3 regions of the Serratia sp. LSHTC3 genome follow, and region 1 is predicted to be linked to each of the others. Evidence: predicted binding sites of a transcription regulator. Region 1 holds the regulator's gene; each other region holds the start of a gene.

Region 1 (6,223 bases):
CTGCCCGCCGGCGATCTCGCCGAATAAAACCAACAAAAAAGGCGGCCCAGTTACACTGGCGCCGCCCGTTACGCGATAATCGCAAGCCCGTCGATTAAGACTGCTGGTCTTCCTGCGCTTTATACTTTTCTGCCGTTTCTTTGATCAGTTGCTGCAGTTCGCCGCGCTGATACATCTCGATGATGATATCGCAACCGCCGACCAGCTCACCATCTACCCACAGCTGCGGGAACGTCGGCCAGTTGGCGTATTTTGGCAGCTCGGCGCGGATATCCGGGTTCTGCAAAATGTCCACATAGGCGAAACGCTCGCCGCAGGCGGACAGCGCTTGCACAGCCTGCGCGGAAAAGCCGCAGCTCGGCAGCTTTGGCGAACCTTTCATGTAAAGCAGAATCGGGTTTTCAGCGATCTGGTGCTGAATTTTTTCAAGTGTCGTCGTCATTTATTGCTTCCTCAAGCCACATTTCATGGCTACAACATGCATCACGCGGGCTATTGTAGCGGCTGGAACAGTCGCAAGAAAACGCCATCTTTTGCAAGGATATTCGCCCGCCGCCGATCGCGTTTCACCGGCCACGTCATTCCGGTCAAAACATACGTTGAGAATAACATTTTTAATCCGACCATTTCACTAATATATTGCGCCGCGATGCCGGCGCGGCTTAATTATATCCGCCACCGTCGCCTGGCGCTTTTTTATACATCAACAGGCTGATTTTAAACCAAAAAAAATGTCATTAACGTTTTCTCACAATATGGATTATTATTTATGAGTTCTTCGCTGTTTTATATGGTGAAGTTCGGGAATACTGTAACTCTTTCGATATCCGTTTCGGGGCCAAGGTTGGTGACGTCGACATGCGTTTAATTCTTACGCTCTTTGCGCTGCTGTTTACGCAGCTCTTCTTCAATTTGGCGCACGCTGCGCCACAGGCGCGCGTTGCCGCCGAGCAGCGTAAAAGCCATGCTAATGAAGCGCGGCCCGATGACCGCAGAAAAAAGAAAGCGGATAAAGCCGCCAAAAAAGCCAAAGTGACGGCCCCCGAGAAAAAAACCAAGACCGCCAAGGCCAAAAGCGAGAAAAGCGCGAAAAAGATCGTCAGCGCCAAACCCAAGGCCAAAGCGCAGAAAACCGCCAAGATTAAAGTCACCCCGCCGAAAAAGGGCTATAAAAAAGGCTATGGCCGCCACCGCGACGCCGGTATGGCCACCGCCAAACTGGCGCGTGAAGAAAAGCCGTTAAAACTCAGCCCGGCGCACAAAAAACGTTACCAGCATGCCAAACAGACCGCGATGGCCAAGCTGATGGATCAGATGGGCAAGCCTTACCGCTGGGGCGGCAGCTCGCCGCGCACCGGCTTCGACTGCAGCGGCCTTATCTATTACGCCTATAAGGACGTGGTGAAAATCAAGATGCCGCGCACCGCCAACGAAATGTATCACCTTCGCGACGCGGCGCCGATCAAGAAAAGCGAACTGGAAAGCGGCGATTTGGTGTTCTTCCGCATCAACAACCGCGGCGTGGCGGACCATGTCGGCGTCTATCTCGGCAACGGCAAATTCATCCAGTCGCCGCGCACCGGCGAAGAGATCCGCATCAGCCAGCTCGACAACGACTATTGGCAAAACCATTACATCGGCGCACGCCGCGTAGTGACGCCGAAAACCATCCGTTAATTCCCTGTTCTGCGCGGTTGCGGCCCCGGTCGCAACCGCCTGCTCAAGCTATCGCCCATCGCACTCCCCCACGCGCATTTCTCGCTTTTCCTCCTGTTTTTTATGATGAAAATTGTTAAGATTGAATGACCACAATAAAAAACGGCCCATCTGGCTCCCGCCTGGGCGGGAAGAAAGTGGCGCTGTAAAGGAGGAAGCAATGTCGTTTGAATTACCTGCATTACCGTATGAGAAAAACGCGCTCGAGCCGCACATCTCCGCCGAGACCCTGGAATACCACTACGGCAAACACCACAATACCTACGTGGTTAACCTGAACAACCTGGTGAAAGGCAGCGAGTTCGAGGGCAAATCGCTCGAAGAGATCATCAAGACCTCCAACGGCGGCGTGTTCAACAACGCCGCGCAGGTGTGGAACCACACCTTCTACTGGCACTGCCTGTCGCCACAGGGCGGCGGTGAACCGCAGGGCGAACTGGCGGCGGCGATCGTCAAATCCTTCGGCTCTTTCGCTGCGTTCAAAGAGCAGTTCACCGATGCCGCCGTGAAAAACTTCGGCGCCGGCTGGACCTGGCTGGTGAAAAAACCAGACGGTGCGCTGGCGATCGTCAACACCTCCAACGCGGCAACTCCGCTGACCGGTGAAGATAAACCGCTGCTGACCGTTGACGTGTGGGAACACGCGTATTACATCGATTACCGCAATGCGCGTCCAAAATACCTGGAAAACTTCTGGGCGTTGGTCAACTGGAAATTTGCGGCGGAAAACCTGGCGTAAACGCAGGCCTTGCCGAAGTGACGAGGCGCAGCCAGGCTGCGCCTTTTTTAAAACCGGCGGGAGATCAGTTCAACGCGGCGACAAAGCTGAAAGCGATGATCATCGCCAACGCGCCGACGGTAGTGAACAGAGACATCTTCAGATCGGTATCCATGACAACTCCTTTAAAATGGGCTTTCCTAAGGATAAAAGGCGCACAATTAGTACGTCAAATCATTTTCCCACAGTTCGCCGATAAAATCTTGTTATCATTTCCCGGTTTATAATCTCGATTACCTCTTCCACTTTTGTTCAATATGCGACAAAATTCGCAGTTCACAACTGCGTACCGGCATCCATGCCCCTCCTGATTAAGCGCTGAAGACTTCAACACACTAAAAACTCAGTTTTCGCTTCTCTGGAGAAGGATCTACGTAGGCAAACGATTAACATCACACTTACATGCTGTAAACATGTGAGTTCAGGAGTCATTCCTTACATGGCAACGATTAAAGATGTGGCCAAACGCGCGGGCGTTTCCACCACCACCGTTTCGCACGTCATCAATAAGACTCGTTTCGTCGCCGAAGAGACCAAAGCGGCCGTGTGGGCCGCGATCAAAGAGCTGCACTACTCGCCGAGCGCCGTGGCGCGCAGCCTGAAAGTCAATCACACCAAGTCTATCGGTCTGCTGGCCACCTCGAGCGAAGCGCCCTATTTTGCCGAAGTGATCGAGGCGGTGGAAAACAGCTGCTACAGCAAAGGTTACACCCTGATCCTGTGCAACTCGCACAACAATCTGGACAAGCAGCGCGCCTACCTGGCGATGCTGGCGCAAAAGCGCGTCGACGGCCTGCTGGTCATGTGTTCCGAATACCCGGATCAACTGCTGGGCATGCTGGAGGACTACCGTAATATCCCGATGGTGGTGATGGACTGGGGCGCTGCGCGCGGCGACTTCACCGACACCATCATCGATAACGCGTTCGAAGGCGGCTATCTGGCCGGCCGTTACCTGATCGAGCGCGGTCACCGCGATATCGGCGCCATCCCGGGCCAGCTGTCGCGCAACACCGGCGGCGGCCGTCATCAGGGCTTTATGAAGGCGCTGCAGGAAGCGCATATCGACATTCGCGAAGAGTGGATCGTCCAGGGTGACTTCGAGCCGGAGTCCGGCTACAAGGCGATGCACCAAATCCTGTCGCAAAAACAGCGGCCGACCGCGGTATTTTGCGGCGGCGACATCATGGCGATGGGCGCCATCTGCGCCGCTGATGAGCTGGGGCTGCGAGTGCCGCAGGATATTTCCGTGATCGGCTATGACAACGTGCGCAACGCCCGCTACTTCACTCCAGCGCTGACCACCATTCACCAGCCTAAAGAGCGCCTGGGAGAAATGGCCTTCACCATGCTGCTGGATCGCATCATCAGCAAGCGCGAAGAATCGCAGGTGATCGAAGTGCATCCGAAGCTGGTGGAACGCCGTTCGGTCGCCGACGGTCCGTTCATCGACTACCGCCGCTAATCCCCTGAGCCGGAAGCCTGCACGGCTTCCGGCGCCGCCTCGCTCAGCCACTCCTGATTCAGCGTCTCGCCATCGCCCAGATACGCCAGCAGCCAACTCATCGCCGGCGACGGTTTATCCTGCTGCCAGGTCAGGCAGCAAGGGCTGGCGGGAAACGGCTGCTGCAGCTGCAACGCCTTCAGCTCACCGCGCTGCACCAGCGGCAGCGCCCGATGCGCCGGCATCATGCCGACGCACAGCCCGGCGCACAGACAGTCGAGCGCCGATGTCCAGTCCGGCACCACCAGCCGCCGCTGGTTATCCAGCGTCCAGGTGACGCGCTTGGGCAGATTGCGCGAGGTGTCTTCCAGACAAAGCGCAGGGTACGGCCTCAACCGATCGTCATTTAACGGCCCTGCCAGCTGCGCCAGCGGATGCTGTGGGCTGACTACGCACAGCCAGTTCATGTAGCCCATATCGCGGAAGGCAAAGCCGCCGCCGACCGGCACCGCGCGCGTGGCGCCGATCGCCATGTCCACCCTGCCGTCCACCAACGCATCCCAAACGCCGTTGAACACTTCGGGTTGCAGCATCAGTTCAACATCGGGGAAATGGCGGTAGAAATCCAGCACCAGCTGGCGGCTGCGCTGGGGTTTGACGATGATGTCGACTGCGATATTCAGCTGGCCGCGCCACCCGTTGGCCACCTGCTGACAGTGGCGACGGGTGTCGAGCATTTTTTTGATAACAACTCTCGCATCCTTGATAAACAGCGCGCCGGCCGGCGTCAACTCCACATCACGGTGACGCCGCTCAAACAGCGGCACCGCAAGCCATTGTTCCAGTTGCCGCACGGTATAGCTCACCGCCGACGGCACCCGGTGCAGCTCCTGCGCCGCCGCGCTGAAACTGCCGGTGCGCGCGACCGCGTCAACAACTTCAAGAGAATATTCAGACCACATCGCTTTGCCTTCAATTTTTTTAACAGCACTTTGCAAATATTACCGTTTCACAAGCAGAGATCCAGCCGGATACACTGGCCGGCGCTAAAAACCTGCGACACTAAAATATTAACGAGAAATACCATGCGAAATTCTTTTGGCTTTATGTTCTACCTCGCCGGCCTGAGCATGTTGGGTTATCTGGCGACCGATATGTACCTGCCCGCCTTCGGCGCCATGCGGGAGGAACTGCAAATTTCCGCCGGCGCGGTCAGCGCCAGCCTGAGCATCTTCCTGGCCGGCTTCGCCTTCGCGCAACTGCTGTGGGGGCCGCTCTCCGACCGGCTGGGCCGCAAACCGGTATTATTGATCGGCCTGACGCTGTTCGCGCTCGGCTGCCTGGGCATGCTGTGGGTAGAAAATGCCGTGCAGCTCTGGATACTGCGCTTTATTCAGGCCGTCGGCGTCTGTTCCGCCACCGCCATCTGGCAAGCGCTGGTGGTCGACCGCTATCGCGAAGGCCAGGCCAACCGCGTGTTCGCCACCATCATGCCGCTGGTGGCGCTGTCACCAGCGCTGGCGCCGCTGCTTGGCGCCTGGCTGCTGAACCACGCCAGCTGGCGTGCGATCTTCGCCGCGCTGTTGGTGATCACCGCACTGCTGCTGCTGCCGACGCTGCTGCTCAAAGAGCGCGCCAAAACGCCCCCCGCCGCCGACGCGCCGAAAAACGGCGTCAGCTTCTGGCAACTGTTGAAATCTCCGGTGTTCAGCGGCAACGTCGCTATGTACGCCGCCTGCTCGGCCGGTTTCTTCGCCTGGCTGACCGGTTCGCCGTTCATCCTCGGCGATATGGGCTATAGCCCGAGCGACATCGGTCTGAGCTATGTGCCGCAAACGCTGGCCTTCCTGCTGGGCGGCTACGGCTGCCGCGCCGCGCTTAAGCGCATCAATGGCAAAACTCTGCTGCCGTGGCTGCTGGTAGCTTATGGTGTCAGCATGGTGGCGCTGTATCTGGTGGCGACCCTGACCAATCCGACGCTCACCACTCTGCTGATCCCGTTCTGCGTGATGGCGCTGGTCAACGGCGCCGGCTACCCGATCATGGTGGCGAATGCGCTGATGCCGTTCCCGGAAAGCAGCGGCAAAGCCGCCGCGCTGCAAAATACGCTGCAATTGGGGCTGTGTTTTGTGGCAAGCATGCTGGTGTCGGCGTTTATTGCCCAGCCGCTGTTGGCGACGGTGACGGTGATGGTATCTACGGTAGTCCTGGCCGCGCTGGGTTATTTCCTGCAGCGGGGAAAAGCGGCCGATGCGCAGCAAAAGGCACAGCGGGAACATGCTAAC
Region 2 (6,223 bases), 460 kb from region 1:
GCGCCGGTGGTGTAGGATATTACCCACGTAGCAACTTCGTGCACATCGATACCGGCCCGGTTCGGAGCTGGTAATCGCGGTGCCCTCAGTGAATAACGCCGCTCCTTGCGGAGGCGGTGTTATTGTCGTTGGAGCCTTATGAAATACCATCTTATTCCCGTTACCGCCTTTAGCCAGAATTGCAGCCTGATCTGGTGTGAAAACACGCAGCAGGCGGCGTTGGTCGATCCCGGCGGCGAAGCGGAAAAAATCAAAGCGGAAGTGGCGAAACAGGGTGTGACAATCACGCAGATTTTGCTGACGCACGGCCATTTGGATCACGTCGGCGCGGCGGCGGAGCTGGCGGAACATTATCAGGTGCCGATTTACGGCCCGGATAAAGAGGACGCTTTTTGGCTGGATGGTTTGCCGGCGCAGAGCCGGATGTTCGGGCTGGAAGAGTGTGCGCCGCTGACCCCGACCCGTTGGTTGTCGGAAGGCGATGAGATGCAGGTGGGTGAGATGACGCTCAAGGTGTTGCATTGCCCTGGGCACACACCGGGCCACATCGTCTTTATCAATGAGCAGGCGCGTTTGGCGCTGGTGGGTGACGTGCTGTTTAACGGCGGCGTGGGGCGCAGCGACTTCCCGCGCGGTGATCATCAGGCGCTGATCGCCTCTATTCGCACCAAACTGCTGCCATTGGGCGACGATATGCGCTTTATTCCCGGCCACGGCCCGATGTCGAGCTTTGGCCACGAGCGCCAGACCAATCCGTTCCTGCGCGAAGAGCCGGCGGTGTGGTAACGATTATTTCCCGGCCGAAATAATCAAGGGCGCATAGAGCGCCCTTTTTTTATGATTTATGACCTGCGTCGATGCTTTAGAGCACGGCGACGATGGCTTCACACAGCGGTGCCATGTTGTCCGGCGTCATGCCGGCCACGTTCACCCGGCCCGAGTTTACGGCGTATACGCCGAACTCTTCACGCAGACGCAGCACCTGTTCTTTGGTCAGGCCGCTGAATGAGAACATGCCGTTCTGCTGGATGATAAAGCTGAAGTCCTGTTGTGCGCCTTTCTCCTGCAGGGTGTTCACGAACAGCTGACGCATGCGGTGAATGCGCTGGCGCATGTCGGTCAGCTCCTGCTCCCACATCGCGCGCAGGGCGTCGTTGCCCAGAATGGTGGCGACAACGGCCGCGCCGTGCGACGGCGGGTTAGAGTAGTTGGCACGAATGGCCGCTTTCACCTGGCTGAAGGCGCGATCGGCGGTTTCGGCATCGGCAGCTACAATGGTGCAAGCGCCGACGCGCTCATTGTACAGGCCGAAGTTTTTCGAGTAGGAGCTGGCGACGATCAGCTCTTGATGTTTGGCGGCGAAAATACGCAGACCCTGCGCATCCTCTTCCAGACCGTTGGCGAAGCCCTGGTAGGCGAAGTCGAACAGCGGCAGCCAGCCATTGGCGGTGGAAAGCTCAGCCAGCTGCGCCCACTGTTCCGCCGTTGGATCGATACCGGTCGGGTTATGGCAGCAGCCGTGGAACAGCACGACATCACCGGCCTGAGCCTGTTTCAGGCTGTTCAGCAGGCCGTCAAAATCCAGCGCGTGGTTGGCTGCGTCGTAGTAGGCGTACTCCAGCACTTCCAGGCCAACGGCGCTAAAGACGTTCTTGTGGTTCGGCCAGCTTGGGTTGCTGATCCAGATGCGCTTGGCGCTGGTCTGGTTGGCGATAAAGTCTGCCGCTACGCGCAAGCCGCCGGTGCCGCCTGGCGTCTGTGCGGTGCGTGCGCGACGATCGGTGACGATCGGGCTCTCTTTACCGAACAGCAGCTCTTGCGTGCAGCTGGCAAACGCCGGGATGCCTTCAATGCCGAGATAGTTTTTGGTGGTCTCGTTTTCCAGCAGATACTGTTCAGCTTTTTTTACGCTGGTCAGCACCGGGGTTTTGCCGGTTTCATCTTTATAAACGCCAATGCCTAAATTGATTTTATTCGGGCGGGCGTCGGCGCGGAAAATGTCGGTCAGGCCCAGGATCGGGTCGGCGGGTGCGGCGGTGATTTTTTCAAACATGTCAGGTGCTTCCAAATCTCGGAGTTAAGCAGACAGAAGCATCAGGGTAGCGCCAGTTATCGGCTTTGCCAACCGTTTGCGATAAAAACACCGCGATCTTGTGAACGGGAAGGATTCGACAGAAAAAATGAGGGATAAGGGGAAATCTGCAGGATAAAACGTTACCGGCAGACACAAATAAAAACAGGGCCGAAGCCCTGTTTTTTTAACTTAGCCGACGGTAAACCGCCGTTAAGCGAGACAACTTAGAACTGGTATACCAGACCAACAGCTACGATATCGTCGGTAGCGGTGCCGGTTGCTTTGGTGAACTCGTTGTCATCCAGCAGGTTGATTTTGTAATCAACGTAGGTGGACATGTTCTTGTTGAAGTAATAGGTGGTACCAACAGAAACATATTTAACCAGATCCTGGTCAGAACCCACGCCTGGGACGTTCAGGTTTTTACCTTTAGATTGCAGGTAAGACACTTCTGGACGCAGACCGAAGTCGAACTGGTACTGAGCAGTCACTTCGAAGTTCTGAGTTTTGCTCGCGAAGCCGCCGCACTTGTCATCGGTAGCTGCACAGCCTGCACCGAAGTTACCGCCGCCGAACGGAGTCATGTTACGGGTTTCTGCGTACATCGCCGCCAGGTAAACGTTGTTGGCGTCGTATTTCGCGCCCACGGTCCATGCGTCAGCCTTGTCGCCACGCTCGTTGGAACGCAGTTTTTGGTCGTCGGTACGGTTAGAAGATGCGTATGCAGCGCCGAAGCTTACGCCTTCGCCGATGTCATAAGTAGAGGAGATGCCCCAGCCGTCGCCGTTTTGTTTCTTGACGTTACGGCCGTCGTTCTGGTTTTTGCCCTGGTACTGAACGGCGAAGTTCAGACCGTCAACCAGACCGAAGAAGTTGTTGTTACGATAGGTCGCAACGCCGTTGGTACGGCCGGTCATGAAGTTGTCGGTGTAGGTGTAAGTATCGCCACCGAACTCTGGCAGCATATCGGTCCAGCCTTCCACGTCGTACAGTACGCCGTAGTTACGGCCGTAGTCGAAGGAGCCGTAGTCAGCGAATTTCAGACCCGCGAAGCCCAGACGGGTTTTGGTGCCTTCGGTGCCCTGAGATTCGGAGTGGTTAGCCTGGACGTTGTATTCCCACTGGCCGTAACCGGTCAGTTGGTCAGTAATCTGAGTTTCACCTTTGAAGCCGAAACGAACATAGGTCTGATCGCCGTCATTACCTTTGTCGTCGGAGAAGTAGTGCAGACCGTCAACTTTGCCGTACAGATCCAGCTTGTTGCCGTCTTTGTTGTAGATTTCAGCTGCGTTTGCTGCACCAGCAGCCAACAGAGCCGGGATAACCACTGCAAGAATGTTGCGCTTCATCATTATTACCCTCATTGGTGTTATTCGGACACCTTTGCCACTGCCGCCAATAATTCCTTGGGAACTATTGTTGATAGATTGGTGTCGTCCTGTGTCTGAACGCAGTGTTCCATTCACAGGCGGGTTAATCTAGGACGAAAATGATACCAATGTCGCAATGAGGTTGCAAAAGGAAAGTATGTGTAACCAAATGTAATTTTTCGGGAACTTTGTGACGTGCGTCAATATTAAAAAATGCGAAAGGCCAGCGAGGCTGGCCTTTGTTTTGTAACGAAATCGTTTAAAAAACGTGTGATCGTATAAATTAGAAGCTTGCGTTACGTGGGGTGCGTGGGAACGGGATCACATCGCGCACGTTTTGCACGCCGGTGACATAGGCGATTAAACGTTCAAAGCCCAGGCCGAAACCGGAATGCGGCACGGTGCCGTAACGACGCAGATCGCGATACCACCAGTAGTCTTCCTTATTCAGGCCCATCTCTTCCAGACGCTGATCGAGTACGTCGAGACGTTCTTCACGCTGAGAGCCCCCGATGATTTCACCGATGCCCGGCGCCAGCACGTCCATGGCCGCGACGGTTTTGCCGTCTTCGTTCATGCGCATATAGAACGCTTTGATGTCTTTCGGGTAGTTTTTCACCACTACCGGCGCCTGGAAGTGTTTCTCCGCCAGATAACGCTCATGTTCGGAAGAGAGATCGATACCCCAGGAGACCGGGTTTTCGAAGGTTTGGCCAGAGGCCAGCAGGATCTCAATGGCGTCGGTGTAGTCTACCTGGGCGAAATCGGAAGAGACGAAGCGCTCCAGACGCGCGATAGCGTCTTTATCCACGCGCTCGGCGAAGAATTTCAGATCGTCTGCACGCTCATCCAGCACCGCCTGGAACACATACTTCAGCATGCTTTCGGCCAGGCCGGCGACATCGTCCAGCGTCGCGAAGGCCACTTCCGGCTCGATCATCCAGAATTCCGCCAGGTGGCGGCTGGTGTTGGAGTTTTCAGCGCGGAAGGTTGGGCCGAAGGTGTATACCTTGGACAGCGCACAGGCGTAGGTTTCGCCGTTCAGCTGGCCGGAAACGGTGAGGAAGGCTTCCTTACCGAAGAAGTCCTGGCTGAAATCGACGGCGCCCTTGTCGGTGCGCGGCAGGTTTTCCAGATCCAGCGTGGAGACGCGGAACATCTCGCCGGCGCCTTCGGTGTCGGAGGCGGTGATCAGCGGGGTAGATACCCAGAAATAGCCATTTTCATGGAAGAAGCGGTGGATCGCCTGCGCCAGGGTATGACGCACGCGCGCCACGGCGCCGATCAGGTTGGTGCGCGGGCGCAGGTGGGCCACTTCGCGCAGGTATTCGATGCTGTGACGTTTGGCCGCCATCGGGTAAGTATCCGGATCGTCGACCCAGCCGACCACTTTGATCGCGGTGGCCTGCAGCTCGAAGCTCTGGCCTTCGCCCGGTGAGGCGACGACCTTGCCGGTAACTTCAACCGAACAGCCGGTGGTCAGGTGCAGCACTTCATCTTGATAATTCGGCAGAGAATTATTAACGACGGCCTGTAACGGATCAAAGCAGGAACCGTCATAGACGGCCAGGAAGGAGATACCAGCTTTTGAATCTCTCCGGGTACGTACCCAGCCGCGTACGGTGACTTCACTGTCAACCGCAGCACGACCTTGCAGTACGTCGACTACAGGCACTACGCTCATAGATTTCTCTCTTTAATAATTTGGTTTAGAAATAGCTTACAACCCAAGAATATGGGGGTAATGGCTATGTTACTTGCCGCGGTGCAGAGCACAAGCAGAAATCATCGGATTGGCGCAACATTTATCGCGGCTGACTGAAAAGAGGGCGTTCGGGATAAAAACAAAAAAGCCGGCGCGTGAACCGGGCCGGCTTTCTCTCTTTATATAAAGAAGGCTCAGCTGGCTTTCTTCACCAGCGGCAGATCGAAGGCCTTGCGCAGGGCCCTGACGAACGCCTGGTCCTGGCAGATGGTCTTGCCGGGGCTGTCGGAGAGTTTGGCCACCGGCTTGCCTTTGCACTCGACCAGCTTGATCACGATATTTAACGGCTTAACGCCGGGAATATCGCAGGTCAGGCGCGTGCCGATGCCGAAGCCGAGATTAATGCGCTGATAGAAATGGCGATAGAGCGCCAGCGCTTTTTCCAGATCCAGATTGTCCGAGAACACCAGCGTTTTGCTCAGTGGGTCGATGCCCAGTTTCTGATAGTGGGCAATGGCCTTTTCACCCCACTCGACGGGATCGCCCGAATCGTGGCGAAGCCCCTGATAACGCTCGGCGAACTGCGGGCCGAAGTCGCGCAGGAAGGCATCCATGGTGATGCAGTCGGTGAGCGCGATGCCAAGCTGGTCCGGATATTCATCCAGCCAGGCCTGCAATGCGGCGCGCTGGCTGTTGGCCAGCACCGGGCTTATCTGCTGATGCGCCTGGAACCACTCATGCGCCTGCGTGCCGACCGGCGCCAGACCCAGCTGGTGCGCCAGATCGTAATTGCTGGTGCCCGACAGGTACGGGAATTCGGCCTTCAAGGTGCTGACGATGGCCTGTTGCACGCCCTGAGAGAAACGGCGGCGGGTGCCGAAATCCATCAACTTGAAGCGCGAAAGATCCAGATCGCCCGCCAACGTCTTGAACTGCGCCAGCTTGGTTTGCAGATGCGCCACCGCCTGTTCCGGCGTCGCCAGCGGCGAGCGCCGGCGGTGCACCACTTCGCTGATCACTGCCAGCAATGGGACTTCCCACATGATCACTTCACGCCAGGGGCCGGCGATGCGG
Region 3 (6,223 bases), on a different contig from region 1:
TCGCCCACCGCTTTCACCGCTTCGTACAGGCCGGCGTCTTCACCCGGGTGGCCGGCGGCGGCCATCCAGTTGGCGGACAGCTTCACGCGCTTCAGGCTGCCGATTTCCGTGGCGGCCAGGTTGGTCAGCGCTTCCCCGACCGCCAGGCGGCCGGAAGCGGCGAAGTCCAGCAGCGCCACCGGCGCGCGTTCGCCGATCGACATCGCCTCGCCGTAATAGCTGTCCAGGCTGGCGGTGGTGACCGCGCAGTCGGCCACCGGGATCTGCCACGGGCCGACCATTTGGTCACGCGCCACCATGCCGGTGACGGTGCGGTCGCCGATGGTGATCAGGAAGGTTTTCTCCGCGACGGCCGGCAGATGCAGCACGCGCTTCACCGCGTCGGCCAGCGTGATGTCCCCACGCTGCACCGCCTGGCCCTGCGCCTGCAGACGGGTGACATCGCGGGTCATCTTCGGCGTTTTGCCGAGCAGCACGTCCAGCGGCATGTCGATCGGTTGGTTGTCGAAGTGGCGGTCGTTCAGCGTCAGGTGCTGTTCTTCGGTCGCTTCACCGATCACCGCATAAGGCGCGCGCTCGCGGCGGCAGATCTCGTCGAACTGCGCCATCTGCGCCGGGGCGATCGCCATCACGTAACGTTCCTGCGATTCGTTGCACCACACTTCCAGCGGGCTCATGCCCGGCTCGTCGTTGAGGATATCGCGCAGCTCGAAGCGCCCACCGCGGCCGCCGTCGCTCACCAGCTCCGGCATGGCGTTGGACAGGCCGCCGGCGCCGACGTCATGGATAAACAGGATCGGGTTCTGGTCGCCCAGCTGCCAGCAGCGGTCGATCACTTCCTGACAGCGGCGTTCCATTTCCGGGTTGTCGCGCTGCACCGAAGCGAAGTCCAGATCGGCATCGGACTGGCCGGACGCCATCGAGGACGCCGCGCCGCCGCCCAGGCCGATATTCATCGCCGGGCCGCCCAGCACCACCAGCTTGGCGCCGACGGTGATTTCCCCTTTCTGCACGTGATCGGCGCGGATGTTGCCGATGCCGCCCGCCAGCATGATCGGTTTGTGGTAGCCGCGCAGCTCGACGCCGTTATGGCTGTTGACGCGCTCTTCATAGGTGCGGAAGTAGCCCAGCAGCGCCGGGCGACCGAATTCGTTGTTGAACGCCGCGCCGCCCAGCGGGCCTTCGGTCATGATGTCCAGTGCGGTGACGATGCGTTCCGGCTTGCCGAAGTCCTGCTCCCACGGCTGTTCAAAGCCGGGAATGCGCAGGTTGGACACCGAGAAGCCCACCAGGCCGGCCTTCGGCTTGGCGCCGCGGCCGGTGGCGCCCTCGTCGCGGATCTCGCCGCCGGAGCCGGTCGCGGCGCCCGGCCACGGCGAAATCGCCGTCGGGTGGTTGTGAGTTTCCACCTTCATCAGGATGTGCGCGTCTTCCTGATGGTAATCGTACGTGCCGTTCTCCGGCGCGGCGAAGAAGCGGCCGACCTGCGAACCTTCCATCACGGCGGCGTTGTCTTTATACGCCGACAGCACGTAGTCCGGCGTCTGCTCGTAGGTATTCTTGATCATTTTGAACAGCGACTTGGGCTGCTGCTCGCCGTCGATGATCCAGTCGGCGTTGAAAATCTTGTGGCGGCAGTGCTCGGAGTTAGCCTGCGCGAACATATAAAGTTCGATATCCGTCGGGTTGCGCCCCAAACCGGTAAAGGCATTCAGCAGGTAGTCGATCTCATCCTGCGCCAGCGCCAGGCCGAGCCGAACGTTGGCCTGCTCCAGCGCGGCGCGCCCTGCGCCCAGCACGTCGACCGACTGATACGGCGCCGGCTGATGGTGCGCGAACAGCTGTTCGGCCTGTTGCAGCTCGCTGAAGACGGTTTCCATCATGCGGTCGTGCAGCAGCGCAGCGAGCTGCCGCCACTGGGCTTCCGTCAGTTCAGGCGCCTTGACGTAGAACGCCAGACCGCGCTCCAGCCGCAGCACCTGTTGCAGACCGCAGTTGTGGGCGATGTCGGTGGCTTTGGAAGACCAGGGAGAAATGGTGCCCGGACGCGGCGTAACCAGCAGCAGCCGGCCTTCAGGGGCGTGTTCGGCGAGAGAAGGACCGTACTTGAGCAGACGCTGAAGCTTGGCGTGTTCTTCGGCACTTAGCGGTGCGCTGACATCGGCAAAGTGGACGTACTCGGCGTAGATATCACTGACGGGCAGGTGAGCGTCCTGGCAGCGGGACAGCAGTTTGGTAATGCGAAAAGCCGATAAAGCGGGCGAACCACGCAGAATTTCCATAATCAAAGTTCTCTCGTCTTCGAAGCGAAGGATAAGACGCTTCATTGGGCGCAACAGGGGAAAACGCGCGTCATTATAGAGAATCCTCGGCGCCGACGAAACCGTTTGCGTAGGGATTATTGATAAAAGCGTGCCGCACCGTCGAATTGTCATAACGTGTCAATAAAGTTGCACACTGGCGTTTTGTTGCGCAAAATGCCCCCCGCACTGGTGATTTAACCATGAGAAAAGTCGCGGTTGTCGTCGCCGGCGTACCTGTGCCACCACTGGATAACTATTTGAAACGTCTTAAAATAAACTACATCCTCATCGGCGTTGTCACTCTGCTTCTGGCTCTCGCGCTGTGGCCCAACATCACCTGGCGCAGCGGCCAGGGCGGGCAACTCCAGGAGATCATTTCCCGCGGCGAGTTGCGTATCAGCACGCTGAATTCACCGCTGACCTATTTCAACACCAAGCAAGGGCCGGGTGGGCTCGACTACGAACTGGCCAAGCGCTTCGCCAACTACCTCGGGGTAAAACTGGTGGTGATCCCCCATCAGAACATCAATGACCTGTTCGACGATCTGGACGACGACGACGCCGACCTGCTGGCGGCGGGCCTGATCTACAACCAGGAGCGCCTCAGCCGCGCGCGCACCGGCCCGGCCTACTACTCCGTTTCCCAACAGCTGGTGTACCGGCTGGGCACCCCGCGGCCGAAAAGCTTCGCCGACATCAAAGGCAAGCTGGCGGTCGCCTCCGGTTCCGCGCACGTCAGCACGCTAAAGCAGCTCAAACAGGATAAATACCCGGATCTCGCCTGGGAGTCCTCCAGCGATCTCACCTCCAAAGAACTGCTGGAGCGGGTGGCCGACGGCAAGCTGGACTATACCCTCGGCGATTCGGTGACCATCGCGCTGCTGCAGCGCATCCATCCGCAGCTGGCGGTGGCGTTCGACGTCACCGACGAAGAGCCGGTCACCTGGTACCTCAAACGCGACGGCGACGACAGCCTGTACGCGGCGATGCTGGATTTCTACAGTCAGATGGTGGACGACGGCACCCTGGCGCGGCTGGAAGAGAAATACCTCGGCCACGTCGGCAGCTTCGACTATGTGGACACCAAAACCTTCCTGTCGGCCATCGATTCGGTGCTGCCCAACTTCCGCCCGTTGTTCGAGAAGCACGCCAACGAGATCGACTGGAAGCTGCTGGCGGCCATCGCCTATCAGGAATCGCACTGGAATCCGCAGGCCACTTCCCCCACCGGCGTGCGCGGCCTGATGATGCTGACCCGCGCCACCGCCGACGGCCTGGGGGTCAACGATCGCCTCGATCCGGAAGAGAGCATTCAGGGCGGCGCCCTGTACCTGCAGCGGCTGATGGCCAAGGTGCCGGACAGCGTGCCGGAAGACGAGCGCATCTGGTTCTCGCTGGCGGCCTACAACATGGGGTGGGGCCATATGCTGGACGCGCGCAAGCTGACCAAGACGCAAAAAGGCAACCCGGACAGCTGGGTCGACGTCAAACAGCGCCTGCCGATGCTCAGCCAAAAGCGCTACTACCCGCAGCTGACCTACGGCTATGCGCGCGGGCGTGAAGCCTACAACTATGTAGAAAACATCCGCCGCTATCAGGTCAGCCTGGTGGGCTATCTGCAGGAAAAAGAGAGAAAGGCGGCGCAAGCGGCCGCCGAGCAGGAAGCGTTGGGGAAAGGCTACCCGACGGTGATGCCGGAACTGGCGCTCAACTACTGATTATTCCGGCTTATCCGCCGCCCGCTGCGCCAGCCTGAGCGCTTTTTTCTGTTCGCGGCGCAGGCGGAAGAAATTGCTCAGGGTGGCGGCGCATTCGTCCGCCAGCACGCCCGAGACGATCTCCACCTGATGGTTCATGCCCGGATGGCGCAAAATGTCCACCAGCGAGCCGGCCGCGCCGGTTTTCTCGTCGGCGGCGCCGTACACCAACCGGCGGATGCGGCTGTGCACCATCGCGCCGGCGCACATCACGCAGGGCTCCAGCGTGACGTACAGCGTGGCGTTCAGCAGGCGATAGTTTTGCAGCACCGCGCCGCCCTGGCGCAGCGCCATGATCTCGGCGTGTGCGGTAGGATCGTGGCGGCCGATCGGCCGGTTCCAGCCCTCGCCGATGACCTGATTGTCCAGCACCAGCAGCGCACCCACCGGCACCTCGCCCTCTTCCTGCGCGCGCAGGGCCAGCTGCAATGCCTGACGCATCCAGTACTCATCGTTATATTCAGTCATCGCATAATTCCTCGTGCGCTTTTGCGGCGGGCATTATACACACTAGCCTCCCTTTGTCGTAGCCGCCCGCCAATGGCTATACTGGCCGAATCGGCCGATGATTCAGGGACAAGAAGCATGAAACTCAGTAAAAAGAACGCCGTCGTGGTGCGCAAGGCGCTGGACGGTTGGGTTGGGGAAGGCGCCATGACGCCCGAACAACGGCAGCAACTGCTGCAGCATGTGGACGTGCAACCTTTCGACTGGCGGCGACTGGCGCGCTATGCGTTTCTCGCCGCGCTGGCCTCGCTGCTGATCGCCGTCACCAGCCTGTTCGCCGACAGCGAACTGCTTGCATGGCTGAGCGAACTGTTCCGCTTCGACGCGCCGGTGCGCATGGCGATCGCCGGCGTACTGGCGGCGCTGGCCTACGTTTGGGCGCTGCGTCGTCGTCAACGCCATCCGGAAAAACGCTACGGCAATGAGGCGGCGCTGTTTGTCGCCGTGTTGCTCACCGCCTGCGCCTTATGGCAACTGGGCGTCTGGCTGGACAACGGCAGCGGGCGGGTTTCCGTGCTGCTGCTGGTCGCCGCGCTGCTGTACGGCGCGATCGGCTGGTTCAGCCGCTCCGGGCTGGTATGGTGGTTCGCCCTGCTGTCGCTCGGCAATGCCTTCGGCGCCGAGACCGGCTACCTGTCCGGCTGGGGCGCCTACTGGCTCGGCATGAGCTACCCGATTCGCTTTATCGCCTTCGGCGGGGTGCTGATCGCCGCCGCATTGCTGCTGCGGCCGCTCTTGGCGCAGCGCGGCCTGCAGCGGGTGTCGCTGGCGATGGGCCTGCTGTACCTGTTCATCGCGCTGTGGCTGCTGTCCATCTTCGGCAACTACGGCGATCTCGACAGCTGGTACCGCGCGCGCCAGATTGAGCTGTTCCACTGGAGCCTGCTGTTCGGGCTGGCCGCCCTCGTCGCCATCTGGCTGGGGTTGAAGCATGACGACGCCATGCTGCGCGGTTTCGGGCTGACCTTCCTCGGCATCAACCTCTATACCCGCCTGTTCGAGTTTTTCTGGGACAGCATGCCGAAAACGATTTTCTTCGCGCTGCTCGGCCTGAGCCTGTGGGCGTTGGGGCATTATGCGGAAAAGATTTGGCAGCTCGGGCGCAAACCACACGACGTAACCGACGACTGATCGCGGCAGCGATAACAGCAAAGGGCGGAATTCTCCGCCCTTTGTTTATTCCAGCTGCTGCAGCTCGCCCTGCTTGCTCACCCGCCAGCGGTGCTCGCAAAAGAACAGCAGTGGATTATCCTGCTTGCTGTCGCTGTAACCGCTGTACAGCTTCAGCGGCGCGCCGAGCCGCTGTTCCAGCTGCACCACTTTCTGCGCCCCCAGGCAGCGCAGGGTCAAGACCCAACCGCCGCAGCGGCGCGTGATGCGGCTGCCGATCAACCGCACCCGCGGCAGAAACGCCGAATCCCGATACACCTGCTCCACCAGTTGCTCCGGCGAGCCGGTAATCAGCCACACTTCGGCATCGTGCTCCTCCAGATACTGCCGCAGCCGCATTTGCACCACCGGAAACGCGGTCACCTTCTGGCGGAAAGCCTCGATAAACTGCCGCTCCAGCGCCTTCAGCGTCGCTTCAGAACGCCCGAAAGTAATCGCCCACAGCAGCTGGCTCATCGGCCAGCGCGCGGCGCGCCCCAGCAGCAG

The links. The regulator PurR, encoded in region 1, represses purine synthesis genes. The targets are predictions, from matches to a motif close to CANGCAAACGTTTGCNTG.
Region 2: AC2CGI_RS09545 (amino acid aminotransferase) is a predicted target of PurR. The motif match lies at 2,119-2,136, and genes of this name have one in related genera.
Region 3: purL (phosphoribosylformylglycinamidine synthase) is a predicted target of PurR. The motif match lies at 2,377-2,394, and genes of this name have one in related genera.

The regions. Positions count from the first base shown of each region.
Region 1 is NZ_JBXUNP010000002.1:960,229-966,451, reverse strand. Features, by position in the region: gene rnt (ribonuclease T) at 1-27, shown strand, start outside; gene AC2CGI_RS11925 (Grx4 family monothiol glutaredoxin) at 95-442, opposite strand; gene AC2CGI_RS11920 (C40 family peptidase) at 859-1,677, shown strand; gene sodB (superoxide dismutase [Fe]) at 1,877-2,455, shown strand; gene cydH (cytochrome bd-I oxidase subunit CydH) at 2,520-2,609, opposite strand; gene purR (HTH-type transcriptional repressor PurR) at 2,934-3,959, shown strand; gene punR (DNA-binding transcriptional activator PunR) at 3,956-4,900, opposite strand; gene punC (purine nucleoside transporter PunC) at 5,024-6,223, shown strand, end outside.
Region 2 is NZ_JBXUNP010000002.1:497,815-504,037, forward strand. Features, by position in the region: gene mepK (peptidoglycan L,D-endopeptidase MepK) at 1-74, shown strand, start outside; gene AC2CGI_RS09540 (MBL fold metallo-hydrolase) at 139-786, shown strand; gene AC2CGI_RS09545 (amino acid aminotransferase) at 863-2,053, opposite strand; gene ompC (porin OmpC) at 2,299-3,426, opposite strand; gene asnS (asparagine--tRNA ligase) at 3,728-5,128, opposite strand; gene pncB (nicotinate phosphoribosyltransferase) at 5,344-6,223, opposite strand, start outside.
Region 3 is NZ_JBXUNP010000001.1:79,724-85,946, reverse strand. Features, by position in the region: gene purL (phosphoribosylformylglycinamidine synthase) at 1-2,282, opposite strand, end outside; gene mltF (membrane-bound lytic murein transglycosylase MltF) at 2,561-4,021, shown strand; gene tadA (tRNA adenosine(34) deaminase TadA) at 4,022-4,528, opposite strand; gene AC2CGI_RS00450 (DUF2157 domain-containing protein) at 4,646-5,698, shown strand; gene yfhb (phosphatidylglycerophosphatase C) at 5,744-6,223, opposite strand, start outside.